DNA from 4 places in the Parafrankia sp. FMc2 genome. Region 3 is predicted to be linked to each of the others. Evidence: riboswitches for the same ligand, from Rfam matches in the RefSeq annotation. Region 3 holds a riboswitch; each other region holds the start of a gene.
The links. Region 3 has a riboswitch for cyclic di-AMP ahead of AB1460_RS35395 (transglycosylase family protein). Riboswitches for the same ligand answer to the same signal wherever they lie in the genome.
Positions count from the first base shown of each region.

Region 1: another riboswitch for cyclic di-AMP. It lies ahead of AB1460_RS10160 (C40 family peptidase); the one in region 3 lies ahead of AB1460_RS35395 (transglycosylase family protein).
Region 2: another riboswitch for cyclic di-AMP. It lies ahead of AB1460_RS30895 (transglycosylase family protein); the one in region 3 lies ahead of AB1460_RS35395 (transglycosylase family protein).
Region 4: another riboswitch for cyclic di-AMP. It lies ahead of AB1460_RS17245 (transglycosylase family protein); the one in region 3 lies ahead of AB1460_RS35395 (transglycosylase family protein).

Region 1 is NZ_JBFLUG010000020.1:65,235-70,358, reverse strand. Features, by position in the region: gene AB1460_RS10170 (DUF4139 domain-containing protein) at 1-196, opposite strand, end outside; gene AB1460_RS10165 (hypothetical protein) at 1,244-1,636, shown strand; cyclic di-AMP (ydaO/yuaA leader) riboswitch at 2,405-2,572, shown strand; gene AB1460_RS10160 (C40 family peptidase) at 2,809-3,687, shown strand; gene AB1460_RS10155 (plasmid partitioning protein) at 4,732-5,124, opposite strand, start outside.
Region 2 is NZ_JBFLUG010000153.1:9,886-15,009, reverse strand. Features, by position in the region: gene AB1460_RS30905 (GNAT family N-acetyltransferase) at 1-281, opposite strand, end outside; gene AB1460_RS30900 (hypothetical protein) at 325-1,101, opposite strand; gene AB1460_RS30895 (transglycosylase family protein) at 1,614-1,991, opposite strand; cyclic di-AMP (ydaO/yuaA leader) riboswitch at 2,005-2,207, opposite strand; gene AB1460_RS30890 (helix-turn-helix transcriptional regulator) at 2,714-3,559, opposite strand; gene AB1460_RS30885 (SDR family NAD(P)-dependent oxidoreductase) at 3,702-4,460, shown strand; gene AB1460_RS30880 (DUF3592 domain-containing protein) at 4,483-5,124, opposite strand, start outside.
Region 3 is NZ_JBFLUG010000252.1:397-5,520, reverse strand. Features, by position in the region: partial or broken gene AB1460_RS35400 (serine/threonine-protein kinase) at 1-1,853, opposite strand, end outside; gene AB1460_RS35395 (transglycosylase family protein) at 2,152-2,529, opposite strand; cyclic di-AMP (ydaO/yuaA leader) riboswitch at 2,543-2,745, opposite strand; gene AB1460_RS35390 (hypothetical protein) at 3,145-4,038, opposite strand; gene AB1460_RS35385 (hypothetical protein) at 4,084-4,863, opposite strand.
Region 4 is NZ_JBFLUG010000044.1:47,212-52,335, forward strand. Features, by position in the region: gene AB1460_RS17230 (adenylosuccinate synthase) at 1-317, opposite strand, end outside; gene AB1460_RS17235 (DUF3151 domain-containing protein) at 406-834, opposite strand; gene AB1460_RS17240 (transglycosylase family protein) at 1,024-1,767, opposite strand; gene AB1460_RS17245 (transglycosylase family protein) at 3,083-3,766, opposite strand; cyclic di-AMP (ydaO/yuaA leader) riboswitch at 3,772-4,020, opposite strand.

The sequences.
Region 1 (5,124 bases), on a different contig from region 3:
CGGCGGTGGGGTACACGACCACGGCGGTGATCGGCGCGTCGAGCTCCACCACGGCCGGCGGGCCCGCGGTCTCCCGACCGCCGGTGCCGGTGCCGGACCCGGATCCTGCCGATCCGCTGTCCGTACGGCCACCATCTGGCGCACCCGCGCCCGGCGAGCCTGGGACGTCCGGTGCGTCGTCCGCGGTGGCCACCATGCGATCACCATACGACGCAGAACGATCGACGATCCCTTGTCCCGCGAGCCGCGGGACGCCTGGCCGCTCCGAGCTGCCGGGCGCCGGCGACCCATCGACCCGGACGGACAGCGGGAGCACCCATGGTCACCGAGCGAGACCGATGCCCTGGGCGAGGGGCTCGGCGCGGATGGCCCGGCAAGGCGAGATCATCGCTCACTCCGGCCAGTTCCGTGCCGGCGCGACTGCCCCGCGCAGGCACGGTCGACAGGTACCGCCGCGGTGCGGCCAAAGGCGGCGCGGGCCCGCCGGGCCATTGTGGCCAGCGATTAGGCCCGGCCCGGCCGGTCCTAACGGAACCGAAGCGGGCGTAGCACGGAGATTCATCTCGGCGGTCCGTCGATCGGCGCCGTACACGCGGGTGGAGCCGACCGCGGCCCGACTGCGGATATATCGGCGGATGCTCTGCGGCGGTCATCTGGATCGAACTACGGAATATGATTCACGCGATCTCCGCGATTCCACTTCCTTTTTTCGGCACCCCGGCCGAACCGCGCTCCGGCCGGGATGGCGCCATCACCGCTGGTGGCCGATCGAGCACATCGCAGCTCGCGGAAAACGTGACACCGCGCCCGTCCGGGACAAGATTCGGACCATCGGTGACCGTCACCCAACGTAGTTCTCAGGCCGAAGTGAATCCGCGCGCGTCAGCGATGACCATCGTCGACCCGGCACCCGCCACCGGGCGACCCCAAGATCGGTTGTTGTGGACCGGGAGTTCGACAGTCGTCCGTACCCATGCCGATCCGGGTCGATCCGGCGCGCCCGGGGGCATCCGTTGGTCGACACCCGCCCGGCGGTACCCGTTCCGGTCGCCTTCCGTTGGCGGTCGGCCGGATCCGGCCGAGAACATGCCGAAAGGCCTGTGCGTCGACTAACGTAACCAACCGTGTCGGAACTTCGGCGACGGTCGCGAGCGGCGCGGTGGTGCTCCTCCCAGCTCCCCTACGCCGGCAGCGCGGCGCCTGCAGGCCGGTCCGGCACGGTCACCAGCATCCGGAGCCGAGCATGACGCAGCAGCCGTACCCCAGGCACCACGAGATCTCCATCCTTCCCGGCCGCGGCGACCTGATGGCCGAGCTCGCCAGTCGCCTGGAGGCGCTGGACGCGCTGCTGAACCGCCTGGAGGACGCCGAGCGCCAGGCTGCTGACGCCGGAGAACACATTCTCCGCACGCGGCAGTGGCAGGAGGACACCGTCCGGACCCTGCAGGAGGAGCGCGCCCGCATGCGCCAGCGCCAGCAGGCGTTGGATGACCTGGCCGAACATGCCCGGGCGGCCGTAGAGGCCCTGCACGGCAGCCACCGGACGCTGCTCCCCGAGGTGCGCCAGCTCGAGGTTGAGCTGCAGGTCCTCGACAACTCCGGTTTTCTGAGCCGCCGTCAGAGTCGGCCCCGCTGACCAGCCCACACTGACAGGCTGCGCCGGCCAGTTGCACCAACAACGCTGTGCTGACCGGATTGCGCTGACGAGATTACGTTGGCCGACCCCGTCGACCGGGATGCGTCCGGCGTCGGCGTCCGGGACCGGCCTTAAGCCGTCTCGCTCTCCGTGGCCTTGTGGCAGATGGACATTCGCCGGCCCTTCGCGTGCAGCGACTTTCCGGGCCGTCCGTGACCTCCGAGCGGCCCGCGCGCAGCGGCCATCCGCGCCCCGCGCACCAGCGCGGCGCGGCTCGGCTCGGCTCGGCTCAGGAACAGGAACAGCCGGCATCAGGCGGAACTGGCATGACACAGGCACCGACGTGCCAGTGAGCGACGGCGGCACGGGCCGCGGACTCCCGAGCCGGCCAGGGCGGATCAGCGCTCCGGCGGATCCCCCGATGACCCCCGACAGCCCGGCGAGCCGGCCGGAGCAGCCTCGCGCAGCCCCTCGCTCAGCCCTGAAGGACGCTTGCCGAACGCCTCGCCGCGGCCCCGCAAACCGGGAAAACCTCGTCACCTAACGTGTTCGTCCGTGATCCTCGTGTGGCCGCCCGAAAACGTGACGGGAAGCTCAGCACCCCCTCTGACCTGGGCTTATGCGGCTCCACAAGGGGCCCTTCTCTGCGCACTCGACGTAGTTGGGGGGGACTAGTGTTTACCCACACCATCCGTGTGGACTAGTCTCGCTTGCGACGTCACGACAACACCGGGCCGAACGCCGAATCCTGCCCGCGGCCCCGGTGTCCCCTCCGAGTCGTCACCTCGGGCAGGAGCGGGGGACCCACCTCCACCGACCGGCACCAAGAAGTGGTGCGGGTCTAGGGGTGAAGTCCATCGTGTGAAGGTCGCGCGACGGACCGGGCAGCCCAGCCCGAACCCGACAGCTCACCTCGCAGGCGTACGGGAAGGAACGCAACGTTGTCTGCGCAAAGCGTGCAGCTTGATACTGAGAGACGCCGGCAGCAGGAAGGCCGCGGTCGCCACCGTGCGCCGTCCGCCCCCTCGGCGTCGAGTCGAGCCAGGGCCAGAGCCCGAACGGTTGCAGCCGTCACCACGGGAACCGTCGCGGTCTCCGGCGTAGCACTCGCCGGTTGCGCTACCGACATCAACGCGGATGCCGCTTTCGACGAGGGCACGAACACCGCCCCGATGACCCTCGCGACCCAGATCGGCTCGCGGCTGGCAGTCGACGGGGCCATCCAGGCAGCGACCACGACCGGCGGCAGCACGGGTACCGTCCTCGACGCGACCACGGACATCTCCGCTCCGACGCTCTCCTCGAAGATCGATGTCGGCCTGCGGGTGACCACCCCCGAGCTCACGGTCAACGCGAACGAGCCGGTCAACATCGGTTTCTCGCTGTACAACGAGCAGAACGACGCTCCGCTGGCCGACCAGCTCATCAAGGTTCAGGTCAAGCTCCCCACCGGGTGGGCGACCTTCCTGCACCTCACCACGGACGACCGCGGCTTCGCCTCGTACACCGCCCGGGTGCTGACCACCACGAACGTCACCGCGGTCTTCGACGGTTCGGACGCTCTGCAGTCCGCCCACTCCGAGAACGACGCGACGCTGACCGTCCGGCCGACACCGCCGCCGCCGCAGGCCTCCCGCCGCGCGGACCGCCCGGCCGTGAGCGTGGACACTCCCACGGTCAACGTCAACCTGCCGGCCAGCTCCATCGGCGAGAAGGCCGTCTACCTGGCCTCGCTACACGCCGGCAAACCCTACGTCTACGGCGCCGAGGGCCCGAGCTCCTTCGACTGCTCCGGGCTCGTGCAGTACGTCTACCGGCAGCTCGGCAAGAACCTGCCGCGCACGACAGACCAGCAGTACGCGGCCACCACGCGCATCTCCCAGTACAACAAGGCGCCCGGCGACCTGATTTTCTTCGGCAGCCCGGGCAACATCTACCACGTCGGCATCTACGCCGGCGATGGCAAGATGTGGGTCGCGCCCCGCAGCGGTGATGTCGTCAAGCTGCAGACGATCTACACGACCTCGTACCTGGTCGGTCGCATCCCCTGACGCGGACGTGAGCCGCGGTCCACGGCACAGCCCTGGGCCCGTCACTCTTCCTCTGAGAGCCCGTACGAACCGTTGACGGGGTGGCCAGTAGCACTGGCAACCCTGTTCCCGGAACGAGCCGCCGCGCGATCTCCCCCTCCGGTCGCGCACGGCTCCGCCGCCGGGTCGGGGTTGTCGGGATCGACTCCGACCCGGCGGGCACCAGACCATGCGCGGCTCCAGACCGCACACCGCTGGACGGCGCACCAACCAGACCCGTCGACAGGTCCCCTGTACCGGACCGGCGTAGCCCCGCGATCGCTCCGCCATGCCTGAGTTCGTCACAACGCCTGCGGCCTTGGGAAACGCCTGCCTCAGGCGAGCTGTGGATCCCAGGCCGGTAGGCCGTTGCGACATCATTCTACTTCGGCATAAGCGGTGTAGATGGGGCGGAAACCGTCCAGAATGCGACCATCGGGCATCAACGAACGCCCTACAGCTCGAAGCTGGAACCACCAGCACCACACCGGAGCACCACCGAGATCCTTCCGGCCGGACGGACGTCAGATCCCCCCCCATCTGACGTCCGTCCGGCCGGAAGGCCCCGGACTCCGCTGGCCGCTCGTCCCGATCCCCCCCCCATCGGACCGGGCGGCCAGCGGACTCTCCGGCCAGCCATCCGGCCACCTCTGGGTCTGTCGGGGCCGTTAACCCCCTCCCGGCGACGCCGACAGACCGCACCGGCCCCGGCCGCAGCCCCCTCGCGAGGGGGCTGCGGCCGGGGCACGGAACCCCCAGCATCCTGCTGACAGGAGCTCCGATCTCCCGCGAGCGGGGCGGCGGATCAGCCGCCGGCAGCGGGCGCAAGAGCCGAACTGACTACTAGGGGCCCCGCCGACACACGTTCGGCGGTCCGAGGACGGAAATGACTAGTTCTTTGCAACTAACGCAAATCGTCTAGTTCCTGCCGCCGCACCAGCTCCACCCGCCAGGGGCGGCACCGGGCCTGGTCACAACACCGGAAGCTGGCGCCGTCCACACCGCCGCGCCTGGGGCGCCGGGGCGTCACGCCGAACGCCGCCGCTTGTCATGGGAGAAGTCCCAGAGGGCGTCCGTCACGTCATCGTCCCACGCGGTCTCCGCGACCCGGCCATGCGGGGTCACTGCATCACAGGTCGGACCAGGCTCCGTCTCGAACTGCCCCACGACCCCGACCCCGGCATACACCGGATCACCCGGTCCGCAGGCAGCGAGCAGGGCCAACCGGGCACCCTCGCCGATACCCCAGACGTACACCCGGTCAAGGTCGACATCGGTGCGTTCCTCGTCCATGAAACGTACGACGTCACGCAGGTACTGCAGATCCGGGCCATTCGGGTCGTCCAGTCGCCAGGTTCCCGCGACCGCCTCCGGGAAGGCGAGCGCGAAATCCCGGCGACTGGCCAGCGAGGACGCGTC
Region 2 (5,124 bases), on a different contig from region 3:
GGGACGTCGGCAACGGGCCGCAGCTCGGCGTCGTACTCCGGGTAGTCGGCATAGGCGCATCGCTGGATCAGGCCGACCGGCGTCCCGCCGAGCAGGGCGAGGAAATCCTCCGACGGCTCCTCGCCCCGCGCCGCCGGCCCGAAGTCACGGTGCACCGCTTCGATCGTGGTCTCGTGGTTCCACCACCGCGCGACATGCGGCTGGGCCAACCACCCGCGCAGTAGTGGGAAATCGGATTCCGCCAGCCGTCGGAACCGGATCGGGGAGGCAGGATCGTTCACCCGTCCAGTCTGCCGTGGCACGGTGTTCAGGACCGGCTGCCGGCTACCGGTTACGCAGCTTCTCCGAGATCTGGTCCGCGATCTGCTGGAGGCGTTCCCGCGGCGCCGCCTGCTCCGTGTTCACGTAGTTGACGGTCACCTCGACGTTCCCCTCCAGGAAGATGAGGCTGTCCATGGAGAGGACCAGTGCATCCGCCGTGTCGCCGAGCTTCATGACCGCCCGGATGTAGGCGAGCGCGCCAGTGGGCGCGGGCTGCTCCTCGACCGAGATGATCTCGATGCCGCTGTCCGCGGGCTCGCCTTCCGCCGGTTGCTCGTAGAAGCTGCCGAGGCACTCCAGAAGCCGCGGGTTCTTCAGCAGCTCCCGGTCCCGGACGACCTGTTCGTCGGAGACGATCTCCACCAGGGAGTCGATCGACGAGATCTCGTCGGGGCTGTTGAAGGTGGGTCCAACGGCACTGGCCTGCGGCTCGTCGCCGGGCGCCGGGGCCGGCAGACCCAGGCACCCGGCGACGATGGAGTACAGATCGGTCTGTTCCTCGGGATCGGCGGGCTCCTCGGCGGAGGCCGCGAACCCGGCAGTGGCGGGGCCCTCGGTCAGCACGAAGTCCGCGGGCGACAGGTCGGTGTTCTCCGCGGGCGAGGACGACGTCGGCACCGCGGACGGCGCAGTCGTCCGCGGGGCGGGGTTGGCCGACGACGCCGCGTCGTCACCTCCGCAGGCGGACACGGCGAAGGCCGTCGCCACCGCGACGAGGCCGCCGCGCCACGACGCCGTCGACCAGCCGCGCCGCCGGTCCCCGGCCCCCCGCGGGGCCACCCGACCGCGCGTCGAGCCAGCCGCCTGCCTGCCCCGGCCATGCATAGTCCGAACACCCACGCCCATCAGGCCATCACTCCATGCCGACTGAACTGTTCCGTACATGAATCTTCCGCACGCAAGGTATCGGTCGTTTTCGTTCGATACCAGGACGGAAGGGCTGGACGAAACTTAGCAGACACTCGTCTCAAAGTGCGCCTACTGCGGGCGCGAGAGAATTCAGGTTCCCTGAATAGGGATAACAATCCAGGCGTGATCTCGCGTCGCATCAGCACCCCTGTTCCCGCAGCCGGGACGTCGGGAACGGGGAACCGGAAAGCATCGAAGCAGGCTCCCACCTGCGGACATGCCGGTGCGCCCGGACGTCTGTAGACGTCCGGGCGCACCGGTGGGACGACCCGAATCCGTAGTTCAGGCGGCGCCCCTGACGCCGGCCGTCGATTCAACAGCCGCACGCGTTGGGCACTGATTGTTCAGGTGGATCAGGTGGATCAGATGGATCTGTGCCGGACTCAGATCTTCGATCCCCAGCAGCTCTTGGAGGCGTACCACGGGCTGGTGCCCTGCTGCGCGTAGAGGATGTGCGCGCGCTTCCACTGCTCCGCCGCGCTGGCGTGCTGCGGCAGGCCCTGCCCACCGACCCCACGCCAGGTGCTCGGCAGGAACTGGAACAGCCCGCCCGCACCGATCTCGTTCACCACACCCGGGTTGCCCCCGGACTCACAGGGGACCACCGCGCTGAGGAAGCGGTGGGCATCCGGCCGCGCGGCAGCGCTGGCCGGCTGGGACATCGCGATTCCGCCACCGATCGTCGCGGCCAGCACCGGTGCGACCAGCAGAGCGCGGCCACGGCGGATCGAACGACGGCTCTTACGGGCACCCGAAGTCATAACGGACAAAATGAATGTCCTTCCCCACGCCTACGAAGTTAGCTGTCGGGTTCGGGCTGGGAATCGCCCGGCCGCACACACATATCCGCGCCACAAAGCGCTGACGGCTTCACCCCAAGGACGTCCAGAAAGAACGCCCGGGAACACTTGGGTCCCCCGCTCCCACCCTCAGATCCGTTGTGCGCCGGGCGGGGCGGGATTCGGCGTGCCACCCGGCGTGTACTCCCCAGGTCGGAAGCACGGCAACGACGTTACACGCCACCGGCAAACATTCTCCAAGCGATTGTGACGGCCATCACAATCGATGATGAGAGCTTGCATGAGGACGTTCCCCCGGCCGCCATCCCTCACCGACGCCCGATATTTCCGGACAGTGAGCGGTGACCGTGGCAGGGCACTCACCCTCCCAGCGGCACCTCGACACGACCCGCCGGCGATCGCGCCGGCTGCGTCACGAGATTCGGCCCCGATGGTCCGGAAAATTCTTCGCCGCTCGCGTGGCACCCGCCGCCGATTCGAGCAGAAAATTCTCGATTTTCGCTAGATAAAGGACAGGAGCGACATGAGGCGTTTTCATACAGTAGAAGCACGTTCGCGTTCCCGAGCAGGCGGACGCCAGAGCCATCCGAGTGGTCTCGGAATCCGGGGGGCCGCCTGCTCCACCCCGTGTCGGCCGACGTCATCCCGCGCCGCCGGTGTGGGCGAGGGCGAGGGCGTCAGGATCAGTGCTCGGAGAAGGTCTGGGTCCCCAGCACGGCGAGCATCTCCAACCGCTCACCCGTCCCGGTGCCTGGTTGCGGACGGAAGAGAACCAGCCGCTGGCCGGACGGCGGGCTGATCACGACGTCGCACTCCAGGTCGAGCCGGCCGACTTCGGGGTGCAGGATGACCTTGCGGGTGGTCCGCCGGACGGCCACCTCCTGACGGGCCCAGACGTCCCGGAACTCGGCGCTGGCCGCGGAGAGCTCGACGACCAGGGCACGCACCTCGTCGTCCAGGTGGCGCTGGCCGAGCGTGGCGCGCAGGTCGGCGACGTAGTCGCGGCCGAGCGTCTCGTGCTGTTCGGGCAGGTAGCGCGCCCGCAGCTGCGGGTCGGTGAACCAGCGCCACAGGAAGTTGCTCCGGCGGCCGGGCGCCTGGGCGATCGGTCCCAGCAGGGCGACGTTCAGCGGGTTCTGCGCCACGACGGTCGACAGGTCGTCGCAGATGTGCGCCGGCACCGACGGCGCCACCGCATCCAGCACGTACATGAGCCCGGCGTCGGCATAGCCGAACGACTCGTGCCGGGACGGCGGATGCTGGCCAGCCAGCAGGTAGATGTGGTCCCGCTCGTCCAGGGTCAGCCGAAGTGCCCGTGCGATCGCGCCGAGCATGGACGGCGACGGCCGCGGCCCGCGGGCCTGCTCGATCCGTTCGTAGTAGTCCGTCGACATGTCGGCGAGCAGGGCGACCTCGTCGCGGCGCAGGCCGACCGCCCGGCGCCGGGCGCCGCCGACCAGGCCGACGTCCGCCGGCCGTAGCTGCTCCCGACGGTGGCGCAGAAAGGCTCCGAGCTCCTCACGTTCCACTGCTCCGATTCTGACGGCCCAGCCACGGCTTATCCCCGTACTGGCAATCCGGGGGTGCGTTGGACGTCCACCTTCCGCGGCGGCGGTGACACGGTGGGACCAGCACCACCGTCGTCACGCAACGTCACCCCCGGAGGGAATCATGTCGAACACCAGGATCGCCCTGGTCACGGGCGCGAGCCGCGGCCTCGGCCGGAGCATGGCCAGCCACCTCGCCAGGGCTGGCGTCGGCGTCATCGGCACCTACAACCAGAACAGAGCGGAAGCGGACGCGCTCGTCGCCCAGGTCGGTGAGCATGGAGTGCCGGCTGCCGCCCTGCAGCTCGACGTCAGCGACAGCGGAAGCTTCCCGCAGTTCGCGTCCGACGTCCGCTCCGTCCTCGACGGTTTTGGTACGGACCATGTCGACTACCTCGTGAACAACGCCGGTTTCGGACTGCACGCGCCCTTCACCGCGACCACTCCGGAGCAGTTCGACGGGCTCTTCGACGTCCACGTCAAGGCACCGTTCTTCCTCACCCAGGCGCTGCTGCCGCTGCTCGTCGACGGCGGCCGCATCCTCAACGTGTCGTCCGGCCTGGCCCGTTTCACCTATCCGGGCAACGCCGCGTACGCGGCGGCCAAGGGCGCTGTCGAGGTGCTGACCCGTTACCAGGCCGCGGAGCTCGGCGAGCGCCGGATCCGGGTCAACGTCCTGGTGCCGGGCGCGATCGCCACCGACTTCGGCGGCGGCCTCGTCCGCGACAACAAGCAGGTCAACGAGGCCGTCGCCGGCGCGATCCCGCTCGGCCGGGCGGGCGAGCCGGACGACATCGGCGCCGCCGTCCCGCTGATCCTCGCCGACGGCTTCGCCTGGGCCAACGGCACCCGTATCGAGCTCTCCGGCGGCCAGAACCTCTGACGCCGGCTCGACAGCCTCCCCGTCAGCCCTGGTCGGCGGGGGTGGTCCTCTCCGGGGAGGGCGGTCGGTCCAGCAGGATGACCTTCAGCCGCCACGGCTCCCCGCGCCGACGCCGACACCAGACCTCGTCGACCGCCGTACTCAGCCGTTGACCAGCCGGCCAACGCTCGACCGAGCCTTCCCCGGAAACGCCCCAGAGGTCCCAGGCCGGAAACATCCGGTGGATCTCCTGCTGGTCCCGACGCAGCATCTGAACTGAACGCCGACTGTGGGTCCCGAGCGCGTCCGCCGCGTCAGCGGCTGGCGCGCCGGGCCACCATGGCGCCCGAGGTGCCGCAAGAACGTCGGCGATCTCGGTGGCCGTCAGCGACTCCCATCCAGGGTATTCCCGGCGACGGCGAAAGAAGATCCAGACGGCGACCGCGGGTGTCGCCAGACCGATCGCAGCCGCTCCCACCGGAAGTTCCCAGTACCACCGGCTGCCAGGCAGGCGGGCCCGGTGCGGGTTACGCTCGTCGTACTCCACGGCCGCCATTTCGCCGACCCGCAGTTCTTCCTCGCCGTCGGTCATGATCATTGTTTCAACCGGCGTTCCGGCGCGAGTGACGAAACGAACCGTCGGGCGCTCACGCGGGCCGCCAGCGTCCAGCACCTCGCCGACGAC
Region 3 (5,124 bases):
AACGTCCCCCCGGGCCCACCGATCTGAACCCAGTTCGTACCCGACCCGGAATACATGTACACACCCTGCCGATCCGGCGTAAGCGAGTACAACCGGTCCCTCGTCACCACGAACTGCGCACCAGGACCGCCGATGACCTCCCATCTCCCGGCCGCGCCGAGATAGCGCGAGATGTCACCGCTTTCCCGGCTGGTCGCGAAGAGGCCGTAGCCCCCGCCGTAGAGCTTTCCGGTGGGTCCACCAATCGGGATCCAGTCCGCGCCCGATCCCGAGTACATCTCGACACCGGTCTGGTTGGACGCCAGCCGGTACACACTGCCGCGCGAGGTCGTGGTGCGTGCCTGCTGCTGCTGTGCTGACGGGCCGGACACCGCCGCCTGGACGGACGGCAGCGCGGTGGGCAGCTCGAGGCCGGGTGGCACCGAGGCGCCGGGCGGCAGGGCGCTCCCTGGTGGCACGGTGCCCGGCGCGGAACCGGTCATGGGTGGTCCTGGCTGCGCGGCACCCTGCGCCGCCTCCGCCACGGCGGCCGGGAGCACCCCGGGCTCGTCATCGCCTCCGGCCGGGCGATCGGCTGATCCGTTCTTCAGAGCCAGCACAAGCACGACCGCAACAGCGGCCAGCGCCGCGAACGCCGCCGCCACCAGGGGGCCGAGAACGCGGGACGCACCGCGCCGGCCCTGGCGGTCGGGCCGTGTCGGCGTCAGCGAATCCGTGCCCTGAGCCTGCTCCACCGGCCCGGCCGACGCTGCCATTCCGGCCGGCCCCACCGACGACGCGGCTGCTGCTGCGGCGGCCGCTGCTGCGGCGGGTGCGGGTGCGGGTGCGGCCTGGTCGGCGGGTTCGGCGGGTTCCGCGGCTCCGGATGGCTCTGACGGAGCAATGACGTAGCGGGTCAGGTCAGCCAGGATGGTCGGGGGCAGCCAGCCCTCGCCGATGCGGAGCCTTTCGTCGGTGGAGACCTCCTGGCACAGCCTGATCAGCTCTGCGGGAGTGGGCCGGGCCGCCGGATCCTTCTCCAGGCAGACTTCCAGAATGCCGCGGAGCTGCCCCGGGCAGCGATCCCAGTCGGGTTGCTCGTGCACGATGCGGTGGAAGACGGCGACATCCGCGCCGAACGGCAGTTCTCCGGTGGCCGCGTAGTAGGCGGTTGCACCGAGGGAGAAGACGTCCCCGGCACTGTCCACGGCCTTCCCGCGGATCTGCTCGGGCGCCATGAAGGCGGGCGTGCCGACCGGTTCACCGGTTCTGGTCAGCGGAACCGAGGAGGCCTCGACGGCGCGCGAGATACCGAAGTCGATGACGCGGGGGCCGTCGGCGGCGAGGATGACGTTCCCCGGTTTCAGGTCCCGGTGGATCACGCCGACGACATGGATGGACGCCAGCGCCTCGGCGACTCCGGCGACGAGTACCAGGACGCTCTCCGCCGGCAGCGCGCCCTGCCGGGCGACAGCCACGGCCAGCGAGGGCGCCGCGACATAGGCAGTCGCCATCCAGGGGCGCGGGGCGTGCGCGTCGCAGTCGACGACCGGGGCCGTGTACAGACCCTGGACGCGTTGCGCGATCGCCACTTCCTTCTCGAAACGACGCCGGAACTCCGGGTCGGAGGCGTACTCCGGCCGGGCGACCTTGAACGCGACCGGCCGCCCGCCCGGGGTGTAGGACAGGTACACCGCGCCCATGCCGCCCGCACCGATCCGGGCCCGAAGACGATAACCGCTGATCTCACGCGGATCCTCTGGCGTGAGGGGGGCGAACACGGCTTCCAGGCCCGGGCCACCAGGCGTTCCAGGCGTTCCAGGGATGCCGGGGGTGCCGGGGGGTACAGGGGTGCCAGCCGGCGTCCCGCTCATCGTCTCCCTCAGGGTCGGGATCAGCGCAGATGCCCGGGCAGCTCGCGTGACAGCCCCCGACATCGGTCATTCAGCCCAAGCCGTGACCAACCCTGACTATATGCATCATTGCGCGCACAGGCCGCGAGGACCGTGCCCGACGCGTGGGCGGGACCCGTCCGGAGCCGCGCCAGGCACGCAGCACACGTTTGGCGAGCCCTCCCCCCGCCCCCGGGTCTGTCAGACCCGCCGGAACGCCGGTGTGCCCGGACGTCCACGGACGTCCGGGCACACCGGTTCGTTAGGGGGACCGCCGGGCTCAGACCTTGTGGCCCCAGCAGCCCTGCGAGCTGTACCACGGGCTGGTGCCCTGCTGGGCGTAGAGGATGTGCGCGCGCTTCCACTGCTCGGCTACGCTGGCGTGCTGCGGCAGGCCCTTCCCGCCGACGGAGTGCCAGGTGCTCGGGAGGAACTGGAACAGCCCGCCCGCACCGATCGAGTTGACCACACGGGGGTTGCCCCCGGACTCACAGGGAACGACGGCGCTCAGGAAGTGATGCGCGTTCGGCCGGGCGGCGGCACTGGCCGGCTGGGACATCGCGATTCCGCCACCGATCGTCGCGGCCAGCACCGGTGCGACCAGCAGAGCGCGGCCACGGCGGATCGAACGACGGCTCTTACGGGCACCCGAAGTCATAACGGACAAAATGAATGTCCTTCCCCACGCCTACGAAGTTAGCTGTCGGGTTCGGGCTGGGAATCGCCCGGCCGCACAAACATATCCGCGCCACAAAGCGCTGACGGCTTCACCCCAAGGACGTCCAGAAAGAACGCCCGGGAACACTTGGGTCCCCCGCTCCCACCCTCAGATCCGTTGTGCGCCGGGCGGGGCGGGATTCGGCGTGCCACCCGGCGTGTACTCCCCAGGTCGGAAGCACGGCAACGACGTTACACGCCACCGGCAAACATTCTCCAAGCGATTGTGACGGCCATCACATCCCGACGACGGGGGTTGAAATCACCTGTGTACGGTGCAGCCGCCGTCGAGACGTCCGATATGTGCCACCACCATTCGACCGGCGTCATTCTCCCGTCACCTTGGGCCGACCAGCGCAGTGCGTAAGGCGCATCGTCGACCCGGCTCCGCGACGACTTTTCTCGCCCCTGGACCACGGATGATGCCCGGAAGGGCGGCGTATCGATCGGAAGAATCCCGGGTGAACAGCCCGGAAGGTGAGAGACAGCGCGATCCGTCGAGACGATGACAAGCATACGAAATCGGACACACTGGCTGGCAGTCCGAATCCGCGGGTCAGGCCCGGCTCCCGACGCTCGACGATGAAGGAGCGTTCAGCCGATCGGAAGGCCCGAGGGCCTGAACCGCGGGCCCGCCCTCGCGCGGCCTGCCCTCGACGCTGCGTGGCTGCTGCCTGCGCAGTTTCTCGGAGATCTGATCGGCGATCTGCCCCAGGCGGCCCCGGGGCTCCGTGGCACCGCCGGGACTCGTGTGCGTGACGGCCACCTCGACCCGGCCCACCAGGAAGTGGAGCGCTTCGATCGTCCTCTCCACCGTGACTCCGCCAGATCTCAGCTTCGCGGACAGCTGCAGGTGGAAGGTCGCGCCGGCCGGCGGTGGCAGCGTCTTCGCCTCGATCAGGTCGTACTCGACCCGGCCCCCGGTATAAGCCTCGGCGACCTTCATCTGCACCTCGCCCGAGCACTCGGCGAACCGCGGGTTCCCCATCAGTGTCAGGTCCCGGGCCAGCTGCTCATCCGACACGATGGTCGCCGTGGACGTGATCGTCACTCGCGGGTCCGAGCCGTTGACGAAGGTGAGTCCGTCGCTGGTGGAGTCGAACTCGTTCCGGACGTCTCCCGCCGGCACCCCGAGGCATTCCGCGGCAGCAGTGAGATACCCGTCCATCTCGACCTCGGGGGCCTCGGCCGGCACGCCCCTGAAACCGGCGGTGGCGGGGCCGGCGGTGAGCACGTAGTCGTCAGGCCAGAGACCGAGTTCCTGTCCGGCCGGCGGCGGGGTTCCGGACGATGCCGACGCGGCAGCCGTCGGAGTGGAGCCCGCCGCAGACGAGGCGTCGCCCCCGCCGCAGGCTGACAGCGCCACGACGGCAACCATCGCCATGGCCATAAGCCCGCCATGGCGCCGCGCCGCGCCGGGGCGCCGGCCGTCCGCCGCTGACATCACCACGTTGGTCACCTTCGACGATCCGCGACGCTGATCGGGGCGAGGAGCTCAGGAATGCAGGGGCCCGAAGGCACCGATCACAGGCCCGCCCTCCGTCGGCCGACCGGCGATGGAACGCGGCTGCTGGTTTCGCAGCTTCGTCGAGATCTGGTCGGCGATCTGCCGGAGACGTTCCGGCTGGGGTTCCTCCCCGCTGGTTGTATAGCCGACCATCACCTCGACCTGACCTTCGACGAAGAAGAGCAGATCCATCGCGACCTCGACCGTTCCCCCGGGGCCGGAGGCCTGCATGACGATTCGGCAACGGCCCTGCGCACCGGCCGGCGCGCCGAGTGTCTCCGCCGAGATGATCTCGAAGTCGACGCCTTCCTCCTCGAGCTCGCCGATCTGGCTCTCGAACGCCTCGGCCAGGCAGTCCGCCATCCGTGGATTCGCCAGCAGCTCCCGGTCAAACGCGGCCTGTTCCCTGGTCACGATCTCCGCGGTGGAATCGATCTGCGTCTCTCCGCCATCGCCGGTGAAGGTGAGCCCGTCAGCTGTGGCCTCGGGCTCGTAGTCGACGTTCTCGAGCGGCACGCCCAGGCATTCGGCGCTCGCACGCAGCACCGCGTCTTCCTCGGGGTCGTCACCGTCGTCCGCCGGTTCCCCCGGCGCACCCGTGAAGCCGCTCGTGGCGGGGCCCTCGGTCAGGACGAAGTCGTCCGGCCACAGACCGAGCTCCTCCGCCGCCGGCGACGCCGACCCGGAGGGCCTTTCCGTACTCACCGTCGGGGCGGCCGACGGTGCGTCGTCACCTCCGCAGGCGGACATCGCGAAGACGGCCGCCATCGCGACCAGCCCGCCTCGCCATGAAGCGGCCGGCCGGCAGCGCCGACTGCGCAGTCCCGTCAACGCCACAGATCCATGGCCCGGTGGGATTGTCCTCCCGCCATGACCACGCGCATTCTGCACACCTACGCCCATCAGTCCCCACCCCAGGCCGGTCGAACAGTCCGTTCGCGAGACCTCCGCACGGGGAGAATGCCCGACGCGTGCGACATGACCGGGGCGGAAGGTTCGGCGGACTTTATCAGACGTCCGCCTTAAAGC
Region 4 (5,124 bases), on a different contig from region 3:
ATGATCAGATGCGCGTCGGCGCTGATCAGGAGCCGGGTGACATCGACCCCGCGGGCCTGCAGCCCGTCCATCTCGGCGAGCAGCACGCCGGGGTCGATGACGACACCGTTCCCGATCACGGGTACGCAGTCGGTGCGGAGCACACCGGACGGGATCAGGTGCAGAGCGTAGCTCTCCGTACCGATCACGACGGTGTGGCCGGCGTTGTTACCGCCCTGGTAGCGGACGACGTAGTCGACGGCGCCGCCCAACAGGTCGGTCGCCTTTCCTTTTCCCTCGTCACCCCACTGGGCGCCGATGAGGACTAGAGCGGGCACCGGGCGAGGTTACTAGGGATATCGGCCCGTCGGGGCCTGTCCGGAAGAGAGCCGGGCCAGCCGGCCACGTCAGGTGCCTCGTCGGTGACTATGCGAGGCCGAGTTCACGCGCAGCTACCGGGTCGCTGTCGCTGAGGAACTGCCGGCACCGGGCGGCCTCGTCCGTCTCGTCGATCTCCGCGGCGGCACGGGACAGCGCGGCGAGCGCGCGAAGGAACCCGCGATTCGGCTCATGCGACCACGGAACGGGCCCATGCCCCTTCCAGCCGGAGCGCCGCAGCTGGTCGAGGCCCCGGTGGTAGCCGGTTCGCGCGTAGGCGTACGCGGCCACCGGCCGACCGTCCCGCATCGCCTCCTCGGCGAGGAGCGCCCAGCCGATGCTCGCAGCGGGAAAGCGGGCGGCGATGGTCTCCGCGGCGGCACCCGAGGCGACCGCCTCAGCCACCGTCGCGTCCGACGGCAGCAGCGTGGGCGGCGGGCCCGACAACAGGTTCGGGTTTGCGGGCGGTGTCGTCATGGGCACCATCCTGCCGGACGCCCGCCCGCCGCCGTCGCCGGGCGGTGCGGCCCGGCGGAGCCGCGCTGGACCGGTCCTGGTCAGTTCTGGGGACGAAGCAGGAGGGCCTCGTGCCAGACAGGCATATCGCGACCTGCCAGACAGGCATGAGGCCCGGGGGAGGGCCCGCCATGACGGGCCCGTCGCCCGTCAGCCGTTGACTGTCGCGCCCCAGAGGTTCTGCCCGACCACACCGGCCTGGCCGTCGCTGACTCTCGTCAGGTACGAGTACAGGGCGGCGATGCCCTGCGACTCCGGGCCGAACTTGCCGTCGACGGTCAGGACGAACCTGCGCTCGCGCATCTCCGCCTGCCACACGAAGGCGTCGGCGCGGACCTCGTCGCCCATCCCGACGTTGAGCGCCTCGCCGCCGAAGCTGCTGCCGACCTCGGACCGTGCGCGGTCAAGGGTCATGGGCGGCTCGGCGGGTGTCAGCGCCTGGGCGATGACATCGCCCCCGCCGCCCGAGGACGCCGGCGCCGGGCCGTTGCGGGTGAGGCCGAGCTTGCTGGTGCAGCCGGGCCACGGCGACCAGCCACGGCTGTTGTAGAGCTTGTAGGCCGCCTCGTCCTGCATCGCGGGCGGTGCCTGGTCCGGCCGGCCGGGGTAGCCGAGCCCCGACCAGGTGCGCTGGTCGAACTGGTAGGCCCCGTAGAAGCCGTTGCCCGTGTTGATGGCGTAGTTGCCACTGGACTCGCACTGGCGCAGCCGGCTGAAGTCCTCGGCGGTGGCTGCTCCGGCCGGGGCCGCGGTGACGGCAAGCCCGGTGCCGACCAGTGCCGTGACGGCTCCGGTGGTCCGCAGCGCGCGAGTGGCCGCCGAGGGTGGCTGCACGGCGCGGTGTCTGCCGCCGCGGCCGTTCGAACGGACGGGATCACGATCGTGCGACCGCATCAGGTGTCCTTCCCGTCGCCTGCGGGGTGAGCTGTCGGGTTCGGGCTGGAAGCTGCCCGGTCGCCGTCCAGGGGTGCCCGGAGCCCGTCTCCTCGGACGGGCGCGTTCCGGTGCGCTGTACCTGTGGCGGTGGCTTAACCCCTAGGACGCGTGGTGCGCGTCCGGATGTGGGTCCCCCGCTCCTGCCCTTGTATCGTCCGCTCTCGTTCCGGCCGGGTGGACGGGGGCAGGACTCGGCGTCCGTCCACGCGACCTCGCCCCGGGGGAGGCGAGTGGGCGGAACTGTAGCGAGATCTCCCTGGGCGGCGCAAATCCGGGTGGTTGTGAGGTATCAGGAAGGACCACATGAGAGCCACCCGAAGGGGTTGTTTTCCCCTACAGAAGGATGAGGCGGTCATCACGCCTGATCCCGACAACGTTACCGCTGCCGCGACGGGCGTCGCGCGGCGGGTCCCGTCTGGCGCGGACCGGCCGGATGCGGTCGTTGTGGATGTCCCGTCGAGGTGGGCGTGAAGCCGTCGAGCTGGGCGTGAACTCGGCGGGCTGGTCGGGACGGCGGCGGGCTGGTGCCGGGGTGGTCGTGAAGGAGATGTGAGCGCCCGGGGGCACGGGGCGGGGCTGTCGGGGGATCGCGCCGAGCCACGCTCGCCCGCCGGGGTCACCGGCGTGTGGCGGCGTCGGTCTGGCCAGGACCGGTGCTGTTGGCGTGGCTCGGCACGGCGACGGGCTGGGCGGCGGCGGTCGTGGAGAAGGACCGCGGGGGGAACCGCCGCATCGTTGTGACCGGTACCCATGGCCCGAGATGGTGGTAAGGCCCCCGCCACCGTACTGATCTTGCTGTGGCGGGAGCCGCCCGGTGCTGCGACACACGGATCGTTGGGGCGGTCCGCGTCGCGTTCCGCCGCCTGCGGCGGGGTCAACGCCGGGCGGTCGGTCCGTCGCACATCAGGGGAGACCGGTCAGCGGCCGCGTGGTGACGGGGCGGCTGCGATTGGCAGGTGCGAGTGCGCTTGCATCCAGGGCTCTCGGGCTGCGCGGAACGGGGTCTGTCCGGACCGGAGCGGGGAAGTCGGCGCGTGGGCTCGGCCTGAGGCAGGCCGGCGGGGAAGGCGCCGGGCCCGGAGGTGATCTGTGCTCGCACGGGATGCGCGTTGTCCAGCCTGGTTCCCCGGTCGGTTGGCAGAGCCTGGCGGGAGAACTGGCGGCCTTCGCGGAAGGGCGCAACGTGTCCGGCGGCAGTCAGCCAGCGCGCCGTGTTCGCCGGTAGGCGGGCGCGGGCAGGTGACCGGGCGGTCCGCTGCGTGGGATGGGGGCGTCAGCCGAAGGTGGCCGCCCAGGTCTGCGGCCCAAGGATCCCGTCGGCGATCAGGCCACGTGCCGCCTGGAAGTCACGCGCTGCGGCCGCGGACAGAGGCCCGTAACAACCGTCAACCGTCAGTGGGTATCCGAGCGAGTTCATCTTGCTCTGCCAGGTCCTGACCTCGTCGCTGACCTGGTTGTGAACGGACGGGGCGTAGTCGCGCCCCAGAGTCGGCAGGCCCGCGGTGGCGGGTTGTGCGACCAGGGATGTGCGCTCCGCCGCGCGGGAGGCCTGACTGCCCGCGCCTGACGACGAGGAACCGGGGAGAAGCTGGCTGCCACTCATTCCGCTGCCGCAGACCGGCCACTGGCCGAACCCGGAGCGGAGCGCGAGCTTCAGGGCTGCCTCGTCCTGCACGGCGGGCGGAGCCGTGTGTGGGAGCCCCGAGTACCCGAGGCTGCGCCAGGTGTTGGGGGAGAACTGGTAAGCGCCATAGTAGCCGTTACCGGTGTTCGTCGTGTAGTTGCCACCGGACTCGCATTGCCGCAGACCTTCCCAGGTCGTCGCGGCGCTCGCCGGTTGGCTGATGGCGATTGTGCCTCCGACCGCCGCTACAAGGGCGGTTACGGGGACGAAGGTGCGGGCCCGGCTGCGGGTACTGCTGCGGCGTTGTCGGCCACTGGTACGTGCGTCGGACATGCGTGAGTTTTCCTTCCCCACGCCTGCGAGGTGAGCTGTCGGGTTCGGGCAGGGAACAAGCCCGGCCGCGTGCCAGGAACTCCGGAAATCCTGTGCCTTCGGCAGCGAGGAAGAATTTTCTTCATCGGTGTCGTCGGCCTCGCGGCTTCACCCCAAGGACGCCTGACTTCGGCGCCCGGGATTTGGTTCCCCCGCTCCTGCCATCGGGTTTCTGTTTCCGGCGGATGGGGGCAGGGATTCGGCGTGCCACCCGTCGGGTGCCCGGCCTGTCTCCGGGCACGGCGAAGACCATAACCACGCTGTCCGGCCCGGCGACAAGCATTGAATGCCCTACGTGAAGAAGAGCACACCGCGGCGAGCCTCCTTGAGGTTCGTCGGGGCCGCTGGTATCGCGCGCGCAGGCGCGCTCATTAACTTGGCTGGCGCTCCGGGACGGGCGATTAGAGACGGCTGATCACGCTCGCGAAAGATCGCGGGCAATGCCTGCGCTGTGGTCAATCGACCGGAATATGCGCCGACGCTATCCGGCCGGCGTCGCGCTGTCAGCAGCGAGTCAAAGAATTCATATCGTCGTGCTGATGGGACCTCGCGTGCCGCGTGGTGTGAGATACGCAACTGTAACTATGTGTTAACTCAAGTGTATCTTGCGTTGCCATGCCCGGAGTGCTGGGGGGTCTTCCGGGTGCGTCGAGTGACGCTTCCGTTGCGGCCTTGTGGATCTTGCGGGGCATCTGTGCGGGCCTGCGAAGTCATGCGACCTCGACCCACTTGGTGCCTCTCTGTGTCTCTTTGGTCTCGGAGGGTCGTACCGGGACGGATGGGATCCGCGGTATGACCACTCAGGAGTCCAGACACGGCGGGACTACTTCTGGAGAAGAGGACACGGTGCGGCCACAGCCCGTTCGCGGGGGCTGCGGCGCAGGCGCCCGGTGCCCGGTGCACGGCCGCCGGCTCGGTGCTGGTCCGGCCACTCGAGGCCGGTCCGGCCAGAACGAGGCCCGCGAGCGCCAGGCGCGCGGACGGGCGGGCTGCTGTGCCCTTGATGGTGTCCTGGGCGGTTATGCCGAGGGGTGGTGCGCCTGAGCGGCGCATGATCTTCCTGGGATGCCGCCGGGTGGACCGGCTGTCCGCTCCTCCACCCCGGTGGACAGGGCGGTGCACCCCGGCGGACAGGGCGGTGCGGATGGTCATCGGTGCGCGGCATCGCCGGGCGGGTGTGTCGTCACACGGCTCGGGTGACCGGTCCGGGCGGCGGACAACCGGCCGCCCGGGCCACCGGGAGCGCCGATGCGCAGTGAACGCAGTGAAGAGGTGAAGAGGAAGGTGAAGAGGAAGAGGTGGGGCGGTGGGGCGTCGTG